3 regions of the Mesorhizobium sp. M0701 genome follow, and region 2 is predicted to be linked to each of the others. Evidence: predicted binding sites of a transcription regulator. Region 2 holds the regulator's gene; each other region holds the start of a gene.
The links. Region 2 encodes LexA, which represses DNA repair genes until DNA is damaged. Its sites were predicted from a motif close to TGTTCNNNNTGTGTTCNG; they were not measured.
Positions count from the first base shown of each region.

Region 1: NKI24_RS23740 (PA0069 family radical SAM protein) is a predicted target of LexA. The motif match lies at 1,971-1,988, and genes of this name have one in related genera.
Region 3: NKI24_RS17055 (YifB family Mg chelatase-like AAA ATPase) is a predicted target of LexA. The motif match lies at 1,649-1,666, and genes of this name have one in related genera.

Region 1 is NZ_JAMYPO010000028.1:86,677-93,914, reverse strand. It holds gene rnhB (ribonuclease HII) at 1-576, opposite strand, end outside; gene NKI24_RS23740 (PA0069 family radical SAM protein) at 742-1,896, opposite strand; gene NKI24_RS23735 (glycosyltransferase) at 2,048-2,551, shown strand; gene NKI24_RS23730 (phytanoyl-CoA dioxygenase family protein) at 2,739-3,713, shown strand; gene moaB (molybdenum cofactor biosynthesis protein B) at 3,747-4,289, opposite strand; gene NKI24_RS23720 (4-(cytidine 5'-diphospho)-2-C-methyl-D-erythritol kinase) at 4,276-5,178, opposite strand; gene NKI24_RS23715 (membrane protein) at 5,205-5,390, opposite strand; gene NKI24_RS23710 (S49 family peptidase) at 5,472-6,329, opposite strand; gene NKI24_RS23705 (tRNA1(Val) (adenine(37)-N6)-methyltransferase) at 6,417-7,217, opposite strand; gene NKI24_RS23700 (putative signal transducing protein) at 7,217-7,238, opposite strand, start outside.
Region 2 is NZ_JAMYPO010000005.1:129,324-136,561, reverse strand. It holds gene trpC (indole-3-glycerol phosphate synthase TrpC) at 1-681, shown strand, start outside; gene moaC (cyclic pyranopterin monophosphate synthase MoaC) at 684-1,190, shown strand; gene NKI24_RS07245 (molybdopterin molybdotransferase MoeA) at 1,190-2,395, shown strand; gene NKI24_RS07240 (hormone-sensitive lipase) at 2,403-3,233, opposite strand; gene kynU (kynureninase) at 3,332-4,579, opposite strand; gene lexA (transcriptional repressor LexA) at 5,027-5,761, shown strand; gene NKI24_RS07225 (ComEC/Rec2 family competence protein) at 5,755-7,238, opposite strand, start outside.
Region 3 is NZ_JAMYPO010000015.1:125,275-132,512, reverse strand. It holds gene NKI24_RS17055 (YifB family Mg chelatase-like AAA ATPase) at 24-1,556, opposite strand; gene gshB (glutathione synthase) at 1,719-2,660, opposite strand; gene NKI24_RS17045 (GtrA family protein) at 2,877-3,251, opposite strand; gene NKI24_RS17040 (glycosyltransferase) at 3,260-4,267, opposite strand; gene NKI24_RS17035 (GtrA family protein) at 4,397-6,199, shown strand; gene NKI24_RS17030 (SDR family NAD(P)-dependent oxidoreductase) at 6,331-7,098, shown strand; gene NKI24_RS17025 (2-dehydro-3-deoxygalactonokinase) at 7,098-7,238, shown strand, end outside.

The DNA of each region.
Region 1 (7,238 bases), on a different contig from region 2:
GCGGACAGTGGCGTAGCCCATATGCAGTTCGAAGCCGTAACGCGCATGATGGCTGCCGCAGCCGCACATCATGCGGTCGCGCAACACCTTGGCGACGATCGAGGCTGCGGCGATCGACTGCGAGCGCTGGTCGCCCTTGATCAGTGCTTTGCCCTCGCAGGGCAGGCCGGGCGGCACATCGCGGCCGTCGGCCAGTGCCAGCTTCGGCCGGATTGACAGGCCGGCCACTGCACGGCGCATCGCCTCCAGGCTGGCCTTGAGGATGTTGGAGGCATCGATGCCTTCGGCGCTGACCGACGCCATCGATACGGCGAGCGCGGAGCCGAGGATTTTCAGGAACAGCGCCTCACGCTGCAAATGCGTCAGCCGCTTGGAATCGTCGAGGCCGTCGGGGATGTTGGCGGGATCGAGCACCACCGCTGCAGCCACCACCGGCCCGGCGAGCGGACCGCGGCCGGCCTCGTCCATCCCCGCCACCGGCCACAGGCCTTCGGCCATCGCCTTCGTCTCGAACGAGAAGTCGGGTTTCTCGACAATTTCGAAGAGAAGCGGAGAATCGGAACGCGGGCGAGCCATGGTGCGGCGAGGTTCGCATCGGCTCCGATTCTCCGCAAGTCCCTCCGGGTCGGGCGGGGCACCGGACCAGGAGGGGCTACCGTCTGCAAGCCCGGGGACAGGACAGGCCGGACGGGATTTTTGCCTGTTGCCGGCCGTTTCAACCGGCTGGCGCGAGACGCTTTGTCACAGCAGCATCAGCTGCTCGGTTGCCTTGGCGGCGGGGACGAACTGGTCGGTCCTGAGCGAGCGCCGCTCGGCGTTGAGGCCGAGCCGTTTGGCAGCGATCTCGAAACGCCGGCCGATCTGCCAGGCATAGGGGCCGGAGCCTTTCATGCGCTTGCCCCATTCCGAATCGTAGTCCTTGCCGTCGCGCATCGAACGGATCAGCGACATGACGTGGCGATAACGATCGGGATAATGGCGCAGCAGCCAGTCCTTGAAGATCGGCGCGACCTCCAGCGGCAGGCGCAGCAGCACATAGCCGGCTTCACGTGCCCCCGCTGCCTGCGCCGAATCGAGGATGCGCTCCATCTCCGGGTCGGTCAGTCCGGGGATGATCGGCGCAACCATCACCGAGGCCGGAATGCCGGCGTCTGAAAGCTGCCTGATCGCGTCCAGCCGCTTGGTCGGCGTCGACGCGCGTGGCTCCATGGTGCGCGCCAGCATGCGGTCAAGCGTCGTCACCGACAACGCCACCTTGGCCAGCCCGCGTTCGGCCATGCGCGACAGAATGTCGATGTCACGCGTCACCAGCGCCGATTTGGTGACGATGCCGACCGGGTGCCCGCGCGCCTCCAGCACTTCGAGGATCTCGCGCATGATCCGGTATTGCTTCTCGATCGGCTGGTAGGGATCGGTGTTGGTGCCGATGGCGATGGTGCGCGGCTGGTAATTATCCCTGGACAATTCCTTGTCGAGCAGCCGCGCCGCATCCGGCTTGGCAAACAGCTTCGATTCGAAATCCAGCCCCGGCGACAGCCCCATGAAGCTGTGCGTCGGCCGCGCGAAACAATAGACGCAGCCATGTTCGCAGCCACGATAGGGGTTGATCGAGCGGTCGAAGGAGATGTCGGGCGATTCGTTGCGCGTGATGATGGTGCGCGGCTTCTCGACCTGTACCTCGGTCTTGAACGGCGGCAGCTCCTCCAGCGAATTCCAGCCGTCGTCGAACACGTGCCGGCTGACCGGCTCGAAACGGCCGGACGGATTGATGCCCGCCGACCTGCCGCGATTGCGGTCGGGACGGACGCGCATGCCGCTCTGCTCGATCATCGCATTCGCCATCTCGGCCCTGCCAGCGCCGAAGGCTGCAATGTCGGCACGCACGATCTGTTCCATTTTGGCCCTTTCCCAGGGACTGTCCGCCCGCTGTCGAATCGCTCTGCTCATGAATGTATTCCTATCGCATTGATGAGAACAAAGCAAGAACTTTCTCGCGACGCGCCGCAAAAACTGGCGCTGCCCACCGCTTTCCGCTATTCGGCTAAACATGCTCAGCGTCCTGATCGAAACCCTGAACGACGAGGAGGGCCTTGCCCGCACGCTCGCCTCGCTGATCGGCGGCGCCGTTGAAGGCGTGGTGCGCGACGTTCTCGTCTGCGACACCGGCTCGACCGATCAGACGCACCGCGTCGCCGAACATGCCGGCTGCCACTATGTCAGCGGCGGCATCGCCGCCGGCATCAGGCAGGCCAAGGGCGACTGGCTGCTCTTGCTGGAACCGGGCGCGCGGCTGGGAGAGGGCTGGATCGACGAGGTCGTCGCGCATACCGCCAGGCAAACCATGGCGGCGCGGTTCTCGCGGGCACGCGGCAGCCGCGCGCCGTTCCTGTCGCGTGTCTTTGCCGGAAATCGCGCTCTCGCCGAAGGCCTGGTGATCAGCAAGCGTCAGGCCGCGGCGCTGTCGAAGAACGCCCGCAGCGCCGAAGCGATCGCCCGCGGCCTGGCGACCAGGAGGCTCCACGCCGAGATCTGGGTCGCGCCGCGGAAGTGACGGCTTACCGTGCCGGTTGTGGGAACTCCGCCAAGCAAATTTTCTGGCGGGTCGTCGTTTATTGTGCATTGCACAAAATCTGGCCGGGGGTTACCATTCCCGGCGATATGGGCGAATAGGGTTTGGGGTGTGCCGGAGTGGCGACGACTAACGTCGATGCTGTTCCCTCGACATTTTGAGGACCCCGATGACCCTTTCAAGCCCTGACAAGTCCGGCGCTGCAAGCCTCGAGGCGATCGCACGCAACGGCGGTACGCTGCGCCGCATCGCCGCCCGCATCCCGACCTATCTTTCCGACCTTCGCGAGAATCCGGCATGGCTGCCGATGTTCATGCTGGCCCGCACCATGCCCGCGCGGCGCCTGCACTGGCGCGGTGCGAAGCCGGTTCCGCCGGCGCGCAATGTCGGTGAAACGATGTTCGCCGGCGTTGACCGCGATGCCGTCGTCGGCGCGCTGCGGACGGAGGGGCTCTATTCGGGCCTGATGCTGCCGGCCGCCGTCCATGAGGAGATCGCCCGCTTCGCCGAGCGCACGCCATGCTTCGGCAATTTCGACCGCCGGCTGGAATTCCTGCCCGAAAAACACGCCGATGCCGAAAAGCATTTCGGCCGCCCGCTGCTCAGTGGTCACTATTTCGAGCGGGTCCTCGACTGCAGCGCTGCGGTCGCCGTGCAGCGCGATCCGCTGCTTCTCGACGTCGCGGCACACTATCTCGGCAGCCAGGCCAAGCTGATCACGACCCGCGTCTGGTGGAGCTTTCCGACCGGTGGCGTCTCGGACGCCGACAAGAACATGGCCTCGCTCGGCAAATACCATTTCGACCTCGACGACTGGCGCATGCTGAAGTTCTTTTTCTACCTGGTGCCGGTCGACGCCGACACCGGGCCGCATGTCTATGTCCGCGGCTCCCACAACCGCCGCATCCTGAAGCATCAGCTGACGCTGCTGGTCGGCCATTCGGCGGAAGAGGTGCTGGGCGTGTACGGCGAGCAGAGCCCGGTCACGCTGACCGGGCCGGCCGGCCTCGGCTTTGTCGAGGATCCGTTCGGCTTCCATATGGGCACCGTGCCGACGCGCACGCCGCGGCTGATGATGGAGGTTGGCTTCGGCGTCTCGCCGCCCTCGCGCCGGCGTTTTCACGGCGAGCCGGTCATTCGCTAAACCGAGGTCGCTTGGCTGATACCTCGGTTCGTCTCAGCCGCGCCGCAAATGCTCGTCCAGCCGCGGCATGATCTCGACGAAGTTGCAGGGCATGTGCCGATAGTCGAGCTGCGGCTTCAAAATGCCGTCCCAGGCGTCCTTGCAGGCGCCGGGCGAGCCCGGCAGCACGAAAACGAAGGTGGCGTTGACGACGCCGCCGGTTGCCCGGCTCTGGATCGTCGAAGTGCCGATCTTGTCGTAGGAGATGCGGTGGAACACTTCGGAAAAGCCGTCCATGCGCTTTTCGAAGATCGGCTCCAGCGCTTCCGGCGTCACGTCGCGGCCGGTGAAGCCGGTGCCGCCGGTGGTGATGACGACATCGATCGCATCGTCCTTCGACCAGCCCAGGACCTTGTCGCGGATCTTGTCGCGGTCGTCGGTGACGATGTCGCGGGCGGCCAGGACATGGCCGGCCTCGGCGATACGGTCGGCCAGCGTCTGCCCGGATTTGTCGTCGGCGAGGCTGCGCGTATCGGAAACGGTCAGTACCGCGATGCGCACGGGAACGAAGGGGCGGCTCTCGTCAATCCTGGCCATGGGCATCAACCTCCGATGTCACGCTTCGCGTCGCCGCGACAAACCAGTCGGGACGGCGGCTGCGAATATCGACAGCCGCGCGCTTGGCCACATTGCCGGTCTCGAACAGCCCGAAGCAGGTGGCGCCTGAACCGGACATCCTGGCAAAACCGGCTCCGGCCTTGTTGAGCACGGAAATGGCCTTGCCGATGGCGGGCTGGATTGCGCGCGCCGCAGGCTCGAGATCGTTGCGGGTGATCTCCAGCCAGTTGCGGATGCCGTGGAAGTCGAGGTTGCGCGGCAGCGGCGGCAGCCCCGCATTGTCGCGGCGGCCAAGCGCCTCGAACACGTCGGCCGTCGAGACGGCAGTGCCGGGATTGACGAGCACCAGACCCAGCGCCGGGAAACCCGGCACGAGCGTCAGCTCGTCGCCGATGCCGCGGGCTATCAGCGGTCTGGCTGCGAGGCACATCGGCACGTCGGCGCCGAGCGACAGGCCGATCCGCGCCAGTTCGGCATCGCCGACATCAAGTCCCCAGGTCTGGACCAGGGCGCGCAGCACAGCCGCCGCATCGCTCGACCCTCCGCCGACACCGGACGCGACCGGCAGGTTCTTTTCGAGCCTGATGGCGACAGCCGGTGCGTGCTGGGGACCGGCCTCGCGCCGCAGTGCATCGCGCGCTCTCACCACCAGATTATTGTCGTCGACCGGCACCGCGGAGGCGTATTTGCCGGACACGGAAAACCCATCGCTGTCGGCAAGCTCCGTTTCGATGCGATCGCCGAAGCGCGTGAACACAGCCAGGCTTTCGATCGTGTGATAGCCGTCGGCACGCTGGCCGGTGACGTGCAGCGCGAGATTTATCTTGCCGTGCGCATGCGACACCCGGATGCTGGCCTCGGCGTTCACTGGCTCGGCCGCGAGGGGGACGACGGTCAATCCTTGGCCAGACGGTATTCGCCGGTCTTCGGGTCCTTGACCAATGTTCCCATCGTACCGTTGGCGGCCTGCTTTTCGGTACGCCGCACCTTGGCGGTCACACGCTCGGCTTCCCTGACGAAGGAGCGGTAGCCGAAATAGGCGGCAATGCCGACGACGGCGAAGAAAATGATCTGCGGCATGTCAAACTCCTCCCTCGCAAGGCCGGCAAGGCGGCCGGTCGGGTCGGTTGATGATTTATGCTAGACGCTTTCACCGGCTTTTCAAAGCCCGAAGCGCGCCCACAGCGCGCGCTCTTCCGCCGCATCGATGACGCCGCTTGCCGCGGCGGCGGCGATATCGGGCGCCGAAAAGCTCGAGCCGAACAGGCCGAAGCGGCCGAACAGGCCGCGCGGCGCGGTGATCAGCTTGAGCTGGGTTTTCGGCCCGAAACGGCTCTTCAGCACGCTGCGCATGTCGCCGAGCGCATCGACCAGCCCGAGCTCCAGCCCCTTTTTGGCCGTCCAGAAAAGTCCGGTGAACAGGTCGGGATCGTCCTTGAGCTTGCTGCCGCGCCTGTCCTTGACGAGATCGATGAAGGTCTCGTGGACCTCGAGCTGCAGCGCCTTCAGGCGCTCGACGTCTTCCTTCTTTTCCGGCTTGAACGGGTCGAGTACCGCCTTGTTCTGGCCGGCGGTGTGGACGCGGCGCTCGACACCGATCTTCTTCAACAGCTCTGGAAAGCCGAACGAGGCCGACACCACGCCGATCGAGCCGACGATGGAGGACGGGTCGGCAAAGATCTCGTCGCCGGCGACCGCGATCATGTAGCCGCCCGAGGCCGCCACGTCCTCGACGAAAACCAGGACTTTCTTGTTCTTCTCGCTCGCCAGGTCGCGGATGCGCCTGCAGATCAGCCGCGACTGCACCGGTGAACCACCTGGCGAATTGATCGAGATGGCGACCGCCGGCGCGTCGAAGGAAAACAGCTTTTCGAGAAGGCCGGCGGTGGAAGCGAGCGACAGGCTCGGCCGGAACTGGCCGCCGCCGGGCATGATGGTGCCGTGCAGGCGGATGACCGGAATGGTGACGACGGCGGAGCGCCAGGATTTCGGCAGCAGGCGGTTGAAAAGGCGTTTCACGAGGGGGCGGTCTCCGGTCGATTTGCTTGAGGCATGTAGGAATTCGCCGGCCAACGGCAATGCCGTCACGCCGGCAATCAGAATGGATCAGTCTCCGAACAGCGACGCCAGCCCGTTATTGATCAGCTCTGCCCGTTCCGAGGGGCCATTGCCTGAATAGGCATGCAGCATCAGCGGCGGTCGGATCGACAGTTTGCCGCGTGCGCAGAGAATTGCCCGGACGACGATGCGGATCGCTGCCGCCTCGGGGCGAGGGTGGACGGCCAGCATCTCGGCGTCGCCGAAGCGGCCGGCAATGGCATCGAGGATGGCGCCGAGCTGTTCCGGCCTGGCGATGACGGCCAGCCCGCCGCCCGGCCTGACCACCGCGGCCGCGCTGCGGATCCAGCTGTCGAACAGCCCGTCCTCCGAGACGTGCGCGGCCTTTCTCAGCGGATCGGGCGTCGCGCGATCCTCGGCGGCATTGAACGGCGGGTTCATGATGACGAAATCGAAGCTGTTGTCCTCGAGGCCGGCGGCCGTTCGCGCCCGGCCCGACAGCGTGACATCGGCGACGAGCACCGAGGCGCGGTCGCTGAGATGCGCATTGCCGGGATGGGCAAGCGTGGTTGTGGCGAAGGCCGCCATTTCCGGGGAACGCTCGACAAGCACGGCCTCTGCAGCGGGGCAGCGCGACAGTACCGCCAGGCCGGCGGCACCGGCACCCGCGCCAAAGTCAGCAAGCCGCCCGGCGAACGAGGACGGCACGGCAGCCGCCAGCATCATCGCATCCATGCCGGCGCGGTGGCCCGCCTTTCTCGGCTGCACCAGCCAGAAGCGACCGCGATGGAAGGCGTCGACCGTATGAGCCGGCATGTCCGGGACAAGGGCAGCGGGCGACGCGGACATTATTTTTGGCGGATCTCGTTG
Region 2 (7,238 bases):
CTTGAAGCAAAGCGCAAATCCGACAGGTTCGCGCTGATTGCCGAAATCAAGAAGGCTAGCCCATCCAAAGGCCTGATCCGCGCCGATTTTGATCCGCCGGCGCTGGCCAGGGCCTATGCGAAGGGCGGTGCCGCCTGCCTTTCGGTGCTGACCGACGCACCCTCCTTCCAAGGCGCGCCCGAATTCCTCACCACTGCGCGCGCTGCCGTCGAACTGCCTGCCTTGCGCAAGGATTTCCTGTTCGACCCCTATCAGGTCTACGAGGCCCGGGCATGGGGCGCCGATGCCATCCTGATCATCATGGCCAGCGTCGACGACGCATTGGCAAGAGAACTCGAAGCGACAGCGTTCGGGCTCGGCATGGACGCGCTGGTCGAAGTGCATGACGAGGCTGAAATGGAACGCGCGCTGCAGCTGTCGTCGCGGCTGATCGGAATCAACAACCGCAATCTCCGGACCTTCGAAACCAGCCTGCAGACCTCGGAGCGGCTGGCAGCGAGGGTGCCGGCCGACCGCCATCTGGTCAGCGAGAGCGGTATCTTTTCGCACGACGATTGCCGCCGACTGGAGCAGAGCGGCATTGCGACTTTCCTGGTCGGCGAGAGCCTGATGCGCCAGCAGGACGTGGCCGCGGCAACGCGCCTGCTGTTGACGGGCAAGGCGCCGGCAGAGGCCGTTTGAGGATGGCGGCCACCCTCACCCATCTTGGCGCGCAGGGCGAAGCCAACATGGTCGATGTCGGCGACAAGGCTGTGACGGTGCGCACGGCAGTCGCAGAAGGCTTTGTCGCGATGCGGCCCGAGACGCTGGACATGATCCTCGCCGGCGACGCCAAGAAGGGCGACGTGCTGGGCACCGCGCGCATTGCCGGCATCATGGCGGCCAAGAAGACGCATGAACTGATCCCGCTTTGCCATCCGCTGCTGCTGACCAGGATATCTGTCGATATCGAGGCGGACGCCGCGCTGCCCGGCCTGAAGGTGACAGCATTGACCCGTGTCACCGGCAAGACCGGCGTTGAGATGGAGGCTCTGAGTGCCGTCTCGGTCGCTTGCCTGACCATCTACGACATGGCCAAGGCGGTCGACCGCGCCATGGTCATCTCCGGCATAAGGCTGGTTGAAAAGACCGGCGGCAAATCCGGCGACTACAAGATCACCGGAGACGGGGCCACCGAGGCAGGCCGATAATGGCGCTGGTCCCAGTTGCCGAGGCGCTCGAGCGCCTGCTGGACGGCGCAGCAGCGCTGCCGGGCGAACGCGTCGCACTGCTGGATGCCGCCGACCGCGTGCTGGCGGAGCCGGTTCTGGCGCTCCGCACCCAGCCGCCGTTCAACGCCTCCGCCATGGACGGCTATGCCGTGCGGGCGGCCGATATCGCGTCCGTACCGGCAAGGCTTTCGGTGGTCGGCATGGCGCCGGCGGGACGCGGCTTTGCCGGAACGGTGCAGCAGCGGCAGGCCGTGCGCATCTTTACCGGCGCGCCGCTTCCCGAAGGCGCCGACACTATCGTCATCCAGGAGAACGTCCGCGATCTCGGTGGCGGCAGCGTCGAAGTGACGGAACGGACGGTGCAGGGGCGCAACATCCGCCGCCTCGGGCTCGATTTCGCCAAGGGCGATGTCCTGCTGCCCAAAGGCCGCCTGCTCGACCCGGCGGCCTTGTCGCTGGCGGCATCGGCCAATCACCCCGAGGTGCGCGTGGTCAAACGGCCGCTGGTCGCCATCATCGCCACCGGCGACGAATTGCTGCCGCCGGGCAGCGATCTTGGCCCCGACCAGATCATCTCCTCCAATGCCTATGGTGTCGCCGCTGCCGCACAGTCGGTCGGTGCGCGCGCGCTCGACCTTGGCATCGCGCCGGACCGCAGGGAGGCGATCGCTGCGCTGGTTGAAAAGGCCGTGAAGGCTGGCGCGAACGTCATCGTCACGCTGGGCGGTGCCTCGGTCGGTGACCACGACTTCGTCCATGAGGTGCTGACCGGGCAAGGCATGACGCTCGATTTCTGGAAGATCGCCATGCGGCCGGGCAAGCCACTGATGTTCGGGCGGCTGGGAGACATTCGCTGCATCGGCCTGCCCGGCAATCCGGTGGCAAGCCTGGTCTGCACTCAGCTCTTCCTGAAGCCGCTGCTGGCGCGGCTCGGCGGCCGCGCCTTTCAGCAGGATATACGTCGGGCACGGCTCGGTGCCGCCATGCCGGCCAATGATCTCAGGCAAGATTATGTGCGGGCTGTTGTCATAGATGACGCCGGTACGCCCGTGGCGACGCCGTTCGGCATCCAGGACTCCTCGATGCTGAAAATGCTGGCCGATGCCAACGGGCTGATCGTTCGCGCGCCGTTCGCGCCTGCCGCGGCGGCGGGCTCCCCCTGCGACGTGCTGATGCTACGCTGAACCTGCCTCACTCCGAAATCAAGGTCCGGGTCAGCGGATGGTCTGGATCGGCCAAACCGTCGATGATGTTGAAATGATGCCGGTCAGGTTCGACCACCGAGCTGGTCGCGGAACCCAGGCCGATCCAGATGTTGGCCAGCAACGCGCTCTGACGCAGGAATTCGGCGCGCTCGCCGCCGCCGGCCCAGCAGGTCAGGCGGGCCTTGTCCATCGGGCGCAGCAGCACCGGACTTTCGGCCTGCGCCTCGGCCTCATCGATCGCCAGCGTCTCGTTCATGCCGGTGCGCATGATCGGGCGCAAATCGTGCACCCCCGAGATCGACACCACATGACGAACGCGCCGGACCACTTCGGTCGCCAGCGGCGTCGTCGCCGTAACCATCCGGCTAACAAGATGGCCGCCGGCCGAGTGCCCGGTCAGCATCAGCGGCCCTGCAACCGTCGCCGCCGCCTTGCCGATCGCCGCGCCGACCTCCTTGACGATGCCGCCAATGCGTATCTGCGGACAGAGCGTGTAGGACGGCATCGCCACCGCATAGCCGCGATCAACAGGGCCAGCGGCAAGATGCGACCAGAAATTCTTGTCGAATTCCATCCAGTAGCCGCCATGAACGAACACCACGAGTCCCTTAGGCTTGATGGCCGGCAGGAAAAGATCGAGCCGGTTGCGTGGATTGTCGCCATAGGCCATGTCGAGCCGCGCCCTGCCCTCGGTCGAAAGCACGTCGCGGAAAACCCGCGCGGGCTCGATCCAGGCCGCCGGCCAGCGATCGCTGCCGGCTATGTTGGCGCCGTTGGCATAGGCGTTGTCCCAATCGGCAATGTGACGTTCGAACACCCTGCGCCCTCCTCCCTGGCATATGGCCCTGCAGCGTAGCCGTAAGCATCGCGCGGCGCGTCGTCGCCAGCCTCACGATTCCAGCTCTCGCATCAATCTCAAGTGACAGCTGCTTTGATGGCGAAGCGCGCATCCTTCCACGCACCGGTGTGCAGGATGTCCTCAAGCACTTTGACGGCCTGCCAGACATCGGCATAGCCGACATAGAGCGGGGTGAAGCCGAAGCGCATGGTCGATGGCGCGCGAAAATCGCCGATCACGCCACGTTCGATCAGCGCGCGCATGACCTGGTAGCCATGCTCATGCATGAATGAAATCTGGCTGCCGCGTTTTTCCCCATCGCGCGTGCTTTCGAGCGTGAGCCCGTAAGTGCCGCACTTTGCCTCGACAAGCTCGATGAACAGATCCGCCAGCGCGATGCTCTTCTTGCGCACCGCCGTCATGTCGACATCGTTCCAGATGTCGAGCGCGCCCTTCAGCGTGCGCATCGACAGGACCGGCTGCGTGCCGCACAGAAACCGGCGGATGCCGGTGCCGGCCGCATAGCCTGGCTCGAAGGCGAAGGGCCGTGCATGGCCCCACCAGCCGGTGAGCGGCTGCTGGATGTCGGAAAGATGCCGCTCAGCCGCATAGATGAAGGCAGGCGCGCCCGGGCCGCCATTCAGATATTTGTAGGTGCAGCCAACGGCAAAATCGGCGTTTGCCTTGTCGAGTTCGACTGGCATCGCGCCGGCGGTGTGGCAGAGATCCCAGACGATCATCGCCCCGGCTTCCTGAGCCCTGCGCGTCAGCGCCGGCATGTCGCGCAGTTCGCCCGACTTATAGTTGACGTGGTTGACCAGCACCACAGCGGTGCGTTCGTCGATCAGCTCTTCGATGGTCGGCGCGTCGACTCCCGAGAGGCGCAGCAGCGTATCTTTTCGCGTCGAAACCACACCCTCGGCCATGTAGAGGTCCGTCGGAAAACTATCGCCCTCGGCGACGATGACCTGCCGCTCCGGTCGCATGGCCATGGCGGCGTGCAGCAGCTTGTAGATATTGACCGATGTCGTGTCGCAGACCACTGTCTGGCCGGCCGCGGCCCCGATCAGGCGCCCGAGCTGGTCGCCAAGTTCAAGCGGCATGTTGAACCAGCCGGCCGTGTTCCATGCGCGGATGAGATCATGCGACCATTCTTCGGTCGCGGCCTTGTGCAGTTCATCGAAAGCGGCACGTGAAGCAGCTCCTAGCGAATTGCCGTCGAGATAGATCACTCCTTGCGGCAACACAAAGCGGTCGCGCATCGCGCGCAGCGGATCCGCGGCATCCATCGCCTTTATGGCCACGAGATCGGGAATTCCTGTCATGATTTGTCTGCTCCCCCAAGATCCAACGCAACGCCGGACACGCATCGACTGTTCTTCCATTACTTGGTTGCGCGCAGCAAGGCTCCACCGGCGAGAAGCAGCCTGACCAGGCGGTGGAAACCGGGACTTAACCCGAGGTTGGCGTTTTGAGTTCGTTTCGTTCACGGTGCATTGACCAAACCGCACAGTCGATACGGGTTCAATTCCGTGCCTTTTGCCGACCGACGGCCGATGCCAGTGCCGCCTTCTAGGAGGCCAGAAGGGCGCAAACGAAAGCAGAATCAAGGCGATGAGGCTCGCGGCGGTGAAAATGCGGTACGCCGGTAGGGGACGTCGTTTGTTTCCCGAGCCTTAACGCATTCATTAAACTTTAAACAGTTGCGGAACACAACTGGAACAGATAGTGTTTGTTCTGGGTTTGTTTTTCTGATTCTGTTGGGGGTCGCTATGCTGACACGCAAACAACACGAACTGCTTATGTTCATCCACGAAAGGTTGAAGGAAAGCGGTATCCCGCCTTCATTCGACGAGATGAAGGAAGCGCTCGACCTGGCTTCCAAATCCGGAATCCACCGGCTGATTACGGCGCTGGAGGAGCGCGGCTTCATTCGCCGTTTGCCCAACCGGGCCCGTGCGCTGGAGGTGCTACGCCTGCCTGACTCGATCGCCCCCGGCCTCAATGCGGCACGCAAGTTCTCGCCGAGTGTCATCCAGGGCAGTCTTGGGCAAGGCGCCCCTCGGCAAGGCAAGCCGACATCGTCGCGCGTGCCCGCAGCCGGAAATGACGACGATGTCGTCGCCGCCGTTTCGATCCCGGTGATGGGCCGCATCGCTGCCGGTGTGCCGATCGACGCCATCCAGCACCAGACGCATTCGATTTCGGTGCCGCCGGATATGATCATGGGCGGCGAGCATTATGCGCTTGAGGTCAAAGGCGATTCGATGATCGAGGCCGGCATTTTCGACGGCGACACGGTGATCATCCGCAATGCCGATACGGCGAGCCCCGGTGAGATCGTGGTGGCACTGGTCGACGAGGAGGAAGCGACGCTGAAGCGGTTCCGCCGCAAGGGCGCCTCGATCGCCCTGGAAGCCGCCAATCCGGCCTACGAGACGCGCATCTTCGGACCAGACAGGGTCAAGGTGCAGGGCAAGCTCGTCGGACTGATCCGCCGCTACTGAGCTCCGCCCTTGGCGCCGGCTTTGGGGTTGTCGGCCCGGCGGTATGGCGGCAGGCCCCGTGCCGCGCGTGAAAATTTCCGCTGCACGTGCCAGGGCCGGTATGATTTTTCGACGGCGAAGCGGATCTCGGCGCGTGTTGCCGCTTGTGGATCGAAATAGACGGCGGCACTTCCCGCGCGCGCCAGTTGCCGTTTGGTGACGACGAGGACCAGCCGGTCGTAGTAGCAGGGGTTATGGGCGGTGGCGTCGTCGATGACGATCAAGCTGGCAAAGGCGCAGGCTGGCCGCGCAGTATCGCGGTCCTTGGCTTGCGCGATGATCGCGCCGGATGGATGCCTGGCAAGGCAGAGGCCGTCCGTGCAAATGAACGGCATGCCCGGCGGTAGGTCGGCCGGATCGGCAATGTCGAATTGCGGGTCGTTCTTTCCAGGTGTTTCCGGCGCGACGATAGCCTCTGATGTGAGCGCGCGTTTCCAGTTGTCGATGGTGAACTCATTCGGGCGTGCCCGGTTGACCGCGAGTTCACCGCTGCCGATCGGCAGCGCGACCAGCCGTGCGTCCTCCGAGACCAATACGTCGGGTATGCGTGTCTGCGTTGTCGTCAGCAAGCCGGCGAGCGCAAAAGGAAGTGCCGCCAGCCGCAACCACGTCGTCGCCATGCTGGCAATGACGAGGGCGATCGTCACCAGAAGGACGGATCTCAGCGAAATCAGCCCGACCGCATCGATCGGCGAGCGCTCCGAGATCCACCCGGACAGGGCGATCATCGCCGTCAGCCCCTTGCCCATGACATAGAGAAAAGGGCCATCCGCACCGAACGGCATCGCCAGCGCGCTGAGAACGGCGAAGGGCATGACGACCAGTGACACGATGGGCATGATGGCCAGATTGGCGAACAGGCTGAGCGGCGCCACGCGCTGGAAATGCCATATGGCGAAAAGCGCCGTGGCGCTCCCTGCAATGATCGAGGTCATCGCCAGACCGCACATGCCCAGCAGGACCTTTCGAGTGGCAAAGCGTAGCGGCGACAGCCGCGGCGGCGGCATGGTGGCCCTGCCGGCGCGGTAATCGGACCAGCCTGCATAGGCGCCGACAAGGGCCGCCGTCGCGGCGAAGGACATCTGGAAACTCGGACCGACCACCTCGTGCGGCGACACCAGGATGACCGCGATGGCCGAGATCGCCAGGTTGCGCATGGTGAGCGCGGCCCGGTCGAACAGCACGGCGATAAGCATCACCGCCAGCATGATGAAGCTGCGTTCGGCCGCCACGACAATGCCGGAAAAGACGAGGTAGGCCGCAATCGAAAAAAGCGCGGCGGCCGCGGCATATTTCTTGACCGGCCGTCGCGATGAGAAATCGGGAAACAGCGCAAAGGCACCCCGCAGCAGCGCCATGATGGTGCCGGCGACCAACGCCATATGCAGCCCCGAGATGGAGATGATGTGGTAGATGCCGGTGCGCCGCATCGCTTCGT
Region 3 (7,238 bases), on a different contig from region 2:
TCCCCTCAAGGGGGAGGGGAACGTCACGCCGCCTGTGCCATCCGTTCCGAGCTCATGCGGTAGGAAATCGCTTCGGCCAGATGGATGCGGCCGACCGTCTCGCTGGTCTCGAGATCGGCCAGGGTCCGCGCCACCTTCAAGACGCGGTGATAAGCTCGTGCGGAAAAGCCGAGCTTTTCGCTGGCATCCCTCAGCAGCGACAGGCCGGCGGCGTCGGGCATGGCGATCTCCTCGATGACTGACGGCGAGCAATGCGCGTTGGTGGTGGCGGAGGTCGCGCCGAGCCGCTCGAAGCGCTCTCGCTGGATCGTACGGGCGCGGGCAACACGTAGTGCGACGGCGGCACTTTTCTCCGCCCGGTCCGGCCGGATCAGATCGCTGGCCGAGACCGCCGGCACCTCGATCCTGAGATCGATGCGATCGAGCAGCGGGCCGGAAATGCGCGCCTGGTAGTCGGTGCGGCAGCGGTCGCCGCGCAGGCAGCGATAGCCAGGCTCGCCGGCCATGCCGCAGCGGCACGGGTTCATCGCCGCGACCAGCTGGATACGCGCCGGGTAGGTGACGCGATGATTGGCCCGGGCGATCATGCAGTCGCCGGTCTCGAGCGGCTGGCGCAACGCATCGAGCGCCTGCGGCGAGAATTCGGGAAACTCGTCGAGGAACAGCACGCCGTGATGGGCAAGCGAGGCCTCGCCCGGCCGCACGCGCAGGCCGCCGCCGACCATCGCCGCCATCGAGGCCGAATGGTGCGGCGCGCGGAACGGCCGCCGGTCTGTGAGTTTTCCTTCGCCGAGTTCTCCGGCCACCGAGGCGATCATCGAGACTTCGAGCAATTCCCTGGGTGCCAGCGGCGGCAGGATCGACGGCAGCCGCTGCGCCAGCATCGACTTTCCCGACCCCGGCGGTCCGACCATCAGAAGATTGTGGCCGCCGGCCGCCGCCACCTCCAGCGCCCGCTTGGCGGTCTCCTGGCCCTTGATGTCGGCAAGGTCGGGCAGGTCGCGCGCCGAGGCATGGATGCCGGCTTCCGGCCGCGACAGAACTTGCGTGCCGCGAAAATGATTGGCGATGGCGATCAGGCTGCGCGGCGCCAGTATGTCGAAATCCTTGCCGGCCCAGGCCGCTTCCGGCCCGCAGGCGAACGGGCAGATCAAGCCCTTGCCTTCGGCGTTGGCACCGATCGCCGCCGGCAGCGCGCCAGCCACCGCGGCGATGGTGCCGTCGAGCGACAATTCGCCAAGCACGACATAGCCGGCCAGCATGTCGCCCGGAATGGCGCCGAGCGCCGCCATCAGACCGAGGGCGATCGGCAGATCGTAATGGCTGCCTTCCTTGGGCAGGTCGGCCGGCGCCAGATTGACGGTGACCTTCTTCGACGGCATCGACAGGCCGGATGCATGAAGTGCTGCCTGCACCCGCTCGCGGCTTTCGGCTACAGCCTTGTCGGCCAGCCCGACGATGTGCATGTTGACCTTGCCCGGCGCGATCATCACCTGCACGTCGACCGGCACGGCCTCGATGCCCTGGAAAGCAACCGTGCGAACCCGCGCCACCATGTCTTCACCCCGGATGCAGGCTTTTGCCCCAAGCCTTTGCGATCATGCCGCGAAGGCGTCACCCGAGACAACCACAGATTTCCGGCGAAGGCAAGAACATTTGGGGAACAGCTGAGCGCAACGGCTGCAATGGTTTGCAACGCGGCCGCTCGCGAAGCGAGGCTAGTTGCGCTTCTCCTCGACGGCATCCCAGAACAGGCTGGCGATGTCGGCGCCGCCGAAGCGCTGCACTTCGCGTATGCCGGTCGGTGAGGTCACGTTGATCTCGGTCATGTAGTCGCCGATGACGTCGATGCCGACGAGGATGAAGCCGCGCTCCTTCAGCGCGGGACCGATGCGGGCGCAGATCTCGCGTTCGCGTTCCGTCAATTCGGTTTTTTCGGCGCGGCCGCCGACATGCATGTTGGAGCGCGAATCGTGCTCGGCCGGCACGCGGTTGATGGCGCCGACAGGCTCGCCGTCAATCAGGATGATGCGCTTGTCGCCAGCCCGCACCTCCTTGAGGTAGCGCTGCACGATGTAGGGTTCGCGGAACAACTGGCCGAACATTTCGAGCAGCGAGGCGAGGTTGCGGTCGGCCTCGTGCAGGTGGAAGATGCCGGCGCCGCCATTGCCGTAGAGCGGTTTGACGATGATATCGCCGAACTCCTTGCGGAAGGCTGCGACCTCGAGCGGGTCCTTGGTGATCAGCGTGTCCGGCATCAGGTCGGGAAATTCAGTGACGAAGATCTTTTCCGGGCTGTTGCGCACCCAGGCAGGGTCGTTGACCACGAGGGTCTTCGGATGGATGCGCTCGAGGATATGCGTGGTGGTGATGTAATTCATGTCGAAGGGTGGATCCTGCCGCAAAAGGATGACGTCCATCTCCGAAAGATCGGTGCGGACTTCTTCGCCCAGCGAATAATGATTGCCCTTCTCGTCGCGAACCTGCATCGCCTCGATACGGGCAAACACCTTGCCGTCGCGCAGCGACAGCCGGTCGGGCGTGTAGTGGAACAACTGGTGGCCGCGCCGCTGCGCCTCCAGCGACAGCGCAAACGACGTGTCGCCGGCTACCGACACGGTGGAGATGTGGTCCATCTGGACGGCGACTTTCAGGGGCATGGCAGCTCTCCGGCGCACTTGGAGCGATCCACTTGGACGCACAAAGTACGCTCCAACATTTTTTGAATCCATGCATCGTGCTTTCCGAAAATCGATTCCGATTTTCGGGCCGATGCATCGACGACAGCGATATAAGGAAATCGGCGGCTTCTGCCAATCGGCCAAGGTCACGATGAGGCTGCGCTTCGCTTGGCGCAGACCTCGACGCGATAGTTCTCAGCGGTCGAAGACCAGCTTGGAATAGCCGAGGAAGGACAGTGCCATGGCGACCAGCGAGGCGACCGCAAGGGCTATGAGCGGCGACACCATCGGCAGTGCGAACAGCATGGCGCAATAGACGAGATAATTGACGACGCTGGTGGCAATGCCGACGCCGCCATAGCGGGCGCCCTCTTGCGCGACGCCGCGGCTGGAAGGCGAGAAGGTCAGATGGCGGTTGATCAGCCAGGTGACGGACAGGGCAAAACCGATCGAGATGATGCGAGCCGCGAAGGGGCCAAGCGGCGCTATCGCCAACACCAGCCAAAGCGCCGCCGCGTCGGCGACGAAGCCGATGCCGCCGGCGACAATGAAGCGGGCGAGGCGTCCCATTTAGGGCTCTAAGCCGCCCGCGGGGTCTTGCGCGGTCCGGTCTTCAAAGTCGCGAGCGCACTTGCGCGTTCGCGTTCGACGCGGCCGGAAGGCATCGACAGATAGAAGATGCGCTTCTGCTCGGCCCGGCCGCGCGACACCGAATCGAGGATTACCCCGGTCACCGCCGCCAGCATCGACAGCAGCAGCAGCCCGACCGACAGCACCCACGTCGGCATGCGCGGCACAAGCCCGGTTTCGGCGAACTCGATCAGCACCGGCGCCATCAGAAACAGGCTTGATGCCAGGAAGAACACCGAAAAAGCGCCGAAGAAACGCAGCGGCTGCGTCTCCTTCATCAGCATGGCGAACATCCACAGGATCTTCGCGCCGTCGCGAAAGGTCGACAGCTTCGACGAGGAGCCTTCCGGCCGGCGGCCATAGTCGAGTCCGATCTCGCTGACCGGCAATTTGAGCTGCGAGGCGTGCACCGACATTTCGGTCTCGATCTCGAAACCGCCGGAAACGGCGGGAAAACTCTTGACGAAGCGCCTGGTGAAGGCGCGGTAACCCGAGAAGATATCGGTAAAGTCCGAGCCGAACAAACGTTTGTAGAGGCTGTTGAAGATGCGGTTGCCGAAGGCGTGGCCTGTCCTGCCGGCGTCGTTGACGACGCCGCGCCTGGTGCCCACCACCATGTCGGAGCGCTCGGTCAGCAGCGTGTTGATCAGTTGTGGCGCGTCCTCCGGCGCATAGGTGCCGTCGCCGTCGGCCATCAGGTAGATGTCGGCCTCGATGTCGGCGAACATGCGGCGCACGACATTGCCTTTGCCCTGGCGCGGCTCGCGCACCACGATGGCGCCGGCGGCGCGGGCTCGGAGCGCCGTCAGGTCGCGCGAATTGTTGTCGTAGACATAGATCGCGGCGGCAGGCAGCGTTTCGCGAAAGCGCCGCACCACTTCGCCGATCGTCAGCTCTTCATTGTAGCAAGGCAGGAGCACGGCGATGCTCGGCTCATGGCGCACTTCTTGTGGCATTTTCGTCTCCGGATGCCCTGTGAGGCCCCTGACCACTCAAGCGCCGGCCTCGCTCGGGCGGCTTTACTATTTATTGAAGCTGTTAAGGCTAGGTTTAAACCGCACCGTATTCCTTCCAAAGGTCCTGATATGAGCACAGCCGACGATGGCGCCTCCATTTGGAGGTCCGATATCGCGCTGGCGCTGCTTGCCACGCTGCTGGCGCTTGCCGTCAATGCCTTTGCCGGCTTCCCGGCACTGACCAATGCCGGCGGCGACAACGACAATCTGCTGCGCCTCGTCGAAGTTCGCGACATGCTGGCCGGCCAAAGCTGGTTCGATCTCCACCAGTACAGGATGGGCCTGGAAGGCGGTTTCGTCATGCATTGGTCGCGGCTGGTCGATGCGCCGATCGCCGCCATCATCATCGCCGTATCGGCCCTGACCGGCAGCGCGGCCTTTGCCGAGAATGTTGCGCAAGTGCTGTGGCCGGCGCTGCTCTTCTGCCTGACCGTATTTTTCACGGCTCGCGCCGCGCGCAGCTTTGCCGGTGACAGCGCCGTGCTGCCCGCTGTCGTGATCGGCGCTGCCGCACTGTATTTCCTCGGCATTTTTTCGCCTGGCGCGCTCGATCACCACAATGTCCAGCTGATGCTGAGCATGGCCAGCCTGAGCCTGTTGCTTGAAGCGCCAAGGCGCAGGCCGGCGGCATTGCTCTCCGGCCTGTGCGCCGGATTGATGCTGGCCGTCGGCATGGAAACCGCGCCTTATGTCGCCACCATCGGCGCCTCAGTCGCCACGCTGTTTGCCCTCGACGCCGATGGCGAGAGGTCGATTGCCAGGGATTTCGGCCTCGGCTTTGCCGGCGTCTCCGCCCTCGTCTTTGTCGTCACCATCCCGTGGTCCGCCTGGGGTCAGGCGCAATGCGACGCCTTCTCGGCCGTGCAGTTGGTCGTCGCAGCGATTGCCGGAACCGGCCTTGCGGCGATAGCGTCGATCGAGCCCGCCGGCCGCACGCGCCAACGGCGGTTCGCCTCGCTTGGCCTGCTTGCCCTGATATTGGCCGCTCTCGTCGTCCTTTTGTTCCCACAATGCCTGGCAGCGCCCTACGCCAACCTCGATCCGCGCCTCAAGGAGCTATGGCTTGATCACATCGACGAGGCGCAATCGCTGTTCAAGCTGGTCGCTGAAGATCCGGCCGGGGTGGTGGCGCGCTATGCCACGCCGCTCATCGCGCTCGTGCTGATGGCGCTTCGCCTTGGCCGTGGCGGCTGGCGGCGGCAGGACAGCCTTGTCGGCGCGCTGCTTGTCGTGGCCTTCATCGTCAGTGCTTGGCAGGTGCGCGGTTCGACATTCTCGATCGCCTTCGCTGTCGTCCCGCTTGCCGCCTGGATTGCCAAATGGCGTCAACGGGCCGAGGTCAGCCCGTCGCGCAGCGTGGCGCTGCGCATGGCCGCCGTCTGGCTGGTTTCGGTGAATGCCGTCTGGACTGGGGCTGCCGCGGCAACCTCGGTCGCCTTCGAGGACAGCAGTACCGCCGCCGATAATGGCGACGGCGCCGATGTCGCTTGCCAGCGCATGGCCTCCTTTGCGGCGCTTGGCCGCCTGCCAGGCACCACCATACTGGCAATTTCCAATCTCGGATCGCCGATCCTGGCCTATTCCGGACATCACGTCTTCGCCGGGCCCTATCATCGCAACGTCGCCGGCAACCTGCTGGCGCTCGATGCCTTCCTTGGGTCCGATGCGGATGCCAGGACCATCCTGGCGGATCATCACGTCGGCCTCGTCGCGCTGTGCCCCGGCAGCGCCGAAAGCAAGCTCCTCGCAGCCGAGGCGCCGGCAGGCTTTCTTGCCGGGCTGATGCGCGGCAGCGTGCCGGAATGGCTTGAGCCGGTTGCCGGGACCAGCGGAGCCGCCGTCGAATTGTACCGCGTCCGGCTGGGCAGCTGATCGATCGGCGGCCCGTGCGGCCTTTTGTCGGACGTAAGTCCTGACAATCCACTCTTTCGCCCTTGCCCACCCGACACGGCTGGATAGGATGCGCGCCGGCCGACTGCGATTATTGGACCGGGAGAGAATTCATGATGCCATCGGCGCGCTTTGCCGACCTCGAAGGCGCTTCGGTGCTCATCACCGGCGGCGGCTCCGGCATTGGCGCCGCCTTGACCGAGGGATTTATCCGCCAGGGGGCAAAGGTCGCCTTCATCGATATCGCGGACCGTCCGAGTGTGGCGCTGGCCGATCGGTTAGAGAAGGAGCTGGGCCGGCGGCCGCTTTATCTCAAGACCGACATACGCGACATCGAGGCGTTGCGGCTATCGGCGGCCAAAGCTGCAGAGGCGCATGGCGACGTGACCGTGCTGGTCAACAATGCCGCGCAGGATGACCGTCATGCCGTGGAAGACGTCACGGTGGAGTTCTGGGACAACAATCATGCCATCAACCTGCGCCCGCATTTCTTCAGCGCACAGGCGGTGGCGCCGGGCATGAAGCGGGCCGGCGGCGGCTCGATCATCAACTTCACCTCGACCTCGTTTCTCATCAACCATCCCGATATGCCGGCCTACACCGCCGCCAAGGCCGGCATCGTCGGCCTCACAAAGGGTCTTGCCGGCAAGCTCGGCGTCGACGGCATCCGTGTCAACGCGATCGCGCCCGGCTGGGTAATCACCGAGCGGCAGAGAAAGCTCTGGGTCACCGAAGAAGCGCTCGCCGCTCATGTCGCCAAACAGTGCATCAAAGAGGTGATGCAGCCGGAAGACATTGTCGGCACTGTGCTGTTCCTGGCGTCGGATGCCTCACGCATGCTGACCGCGCAGATGCTGATCGTCGATGGGGGGTTCCTGTGATCTCATCGAGCAAGGCAGCTTCCGTCGCGGCCGTCGACTGGGGCACCACCCGTATGAGGGTCTGGCTGCTCGACGGCGCCGGCAAGGTTCTCGCCGAGCGGCGCGGCGATGACGGGCTGATCACCGCCCAGGCTAAAGGA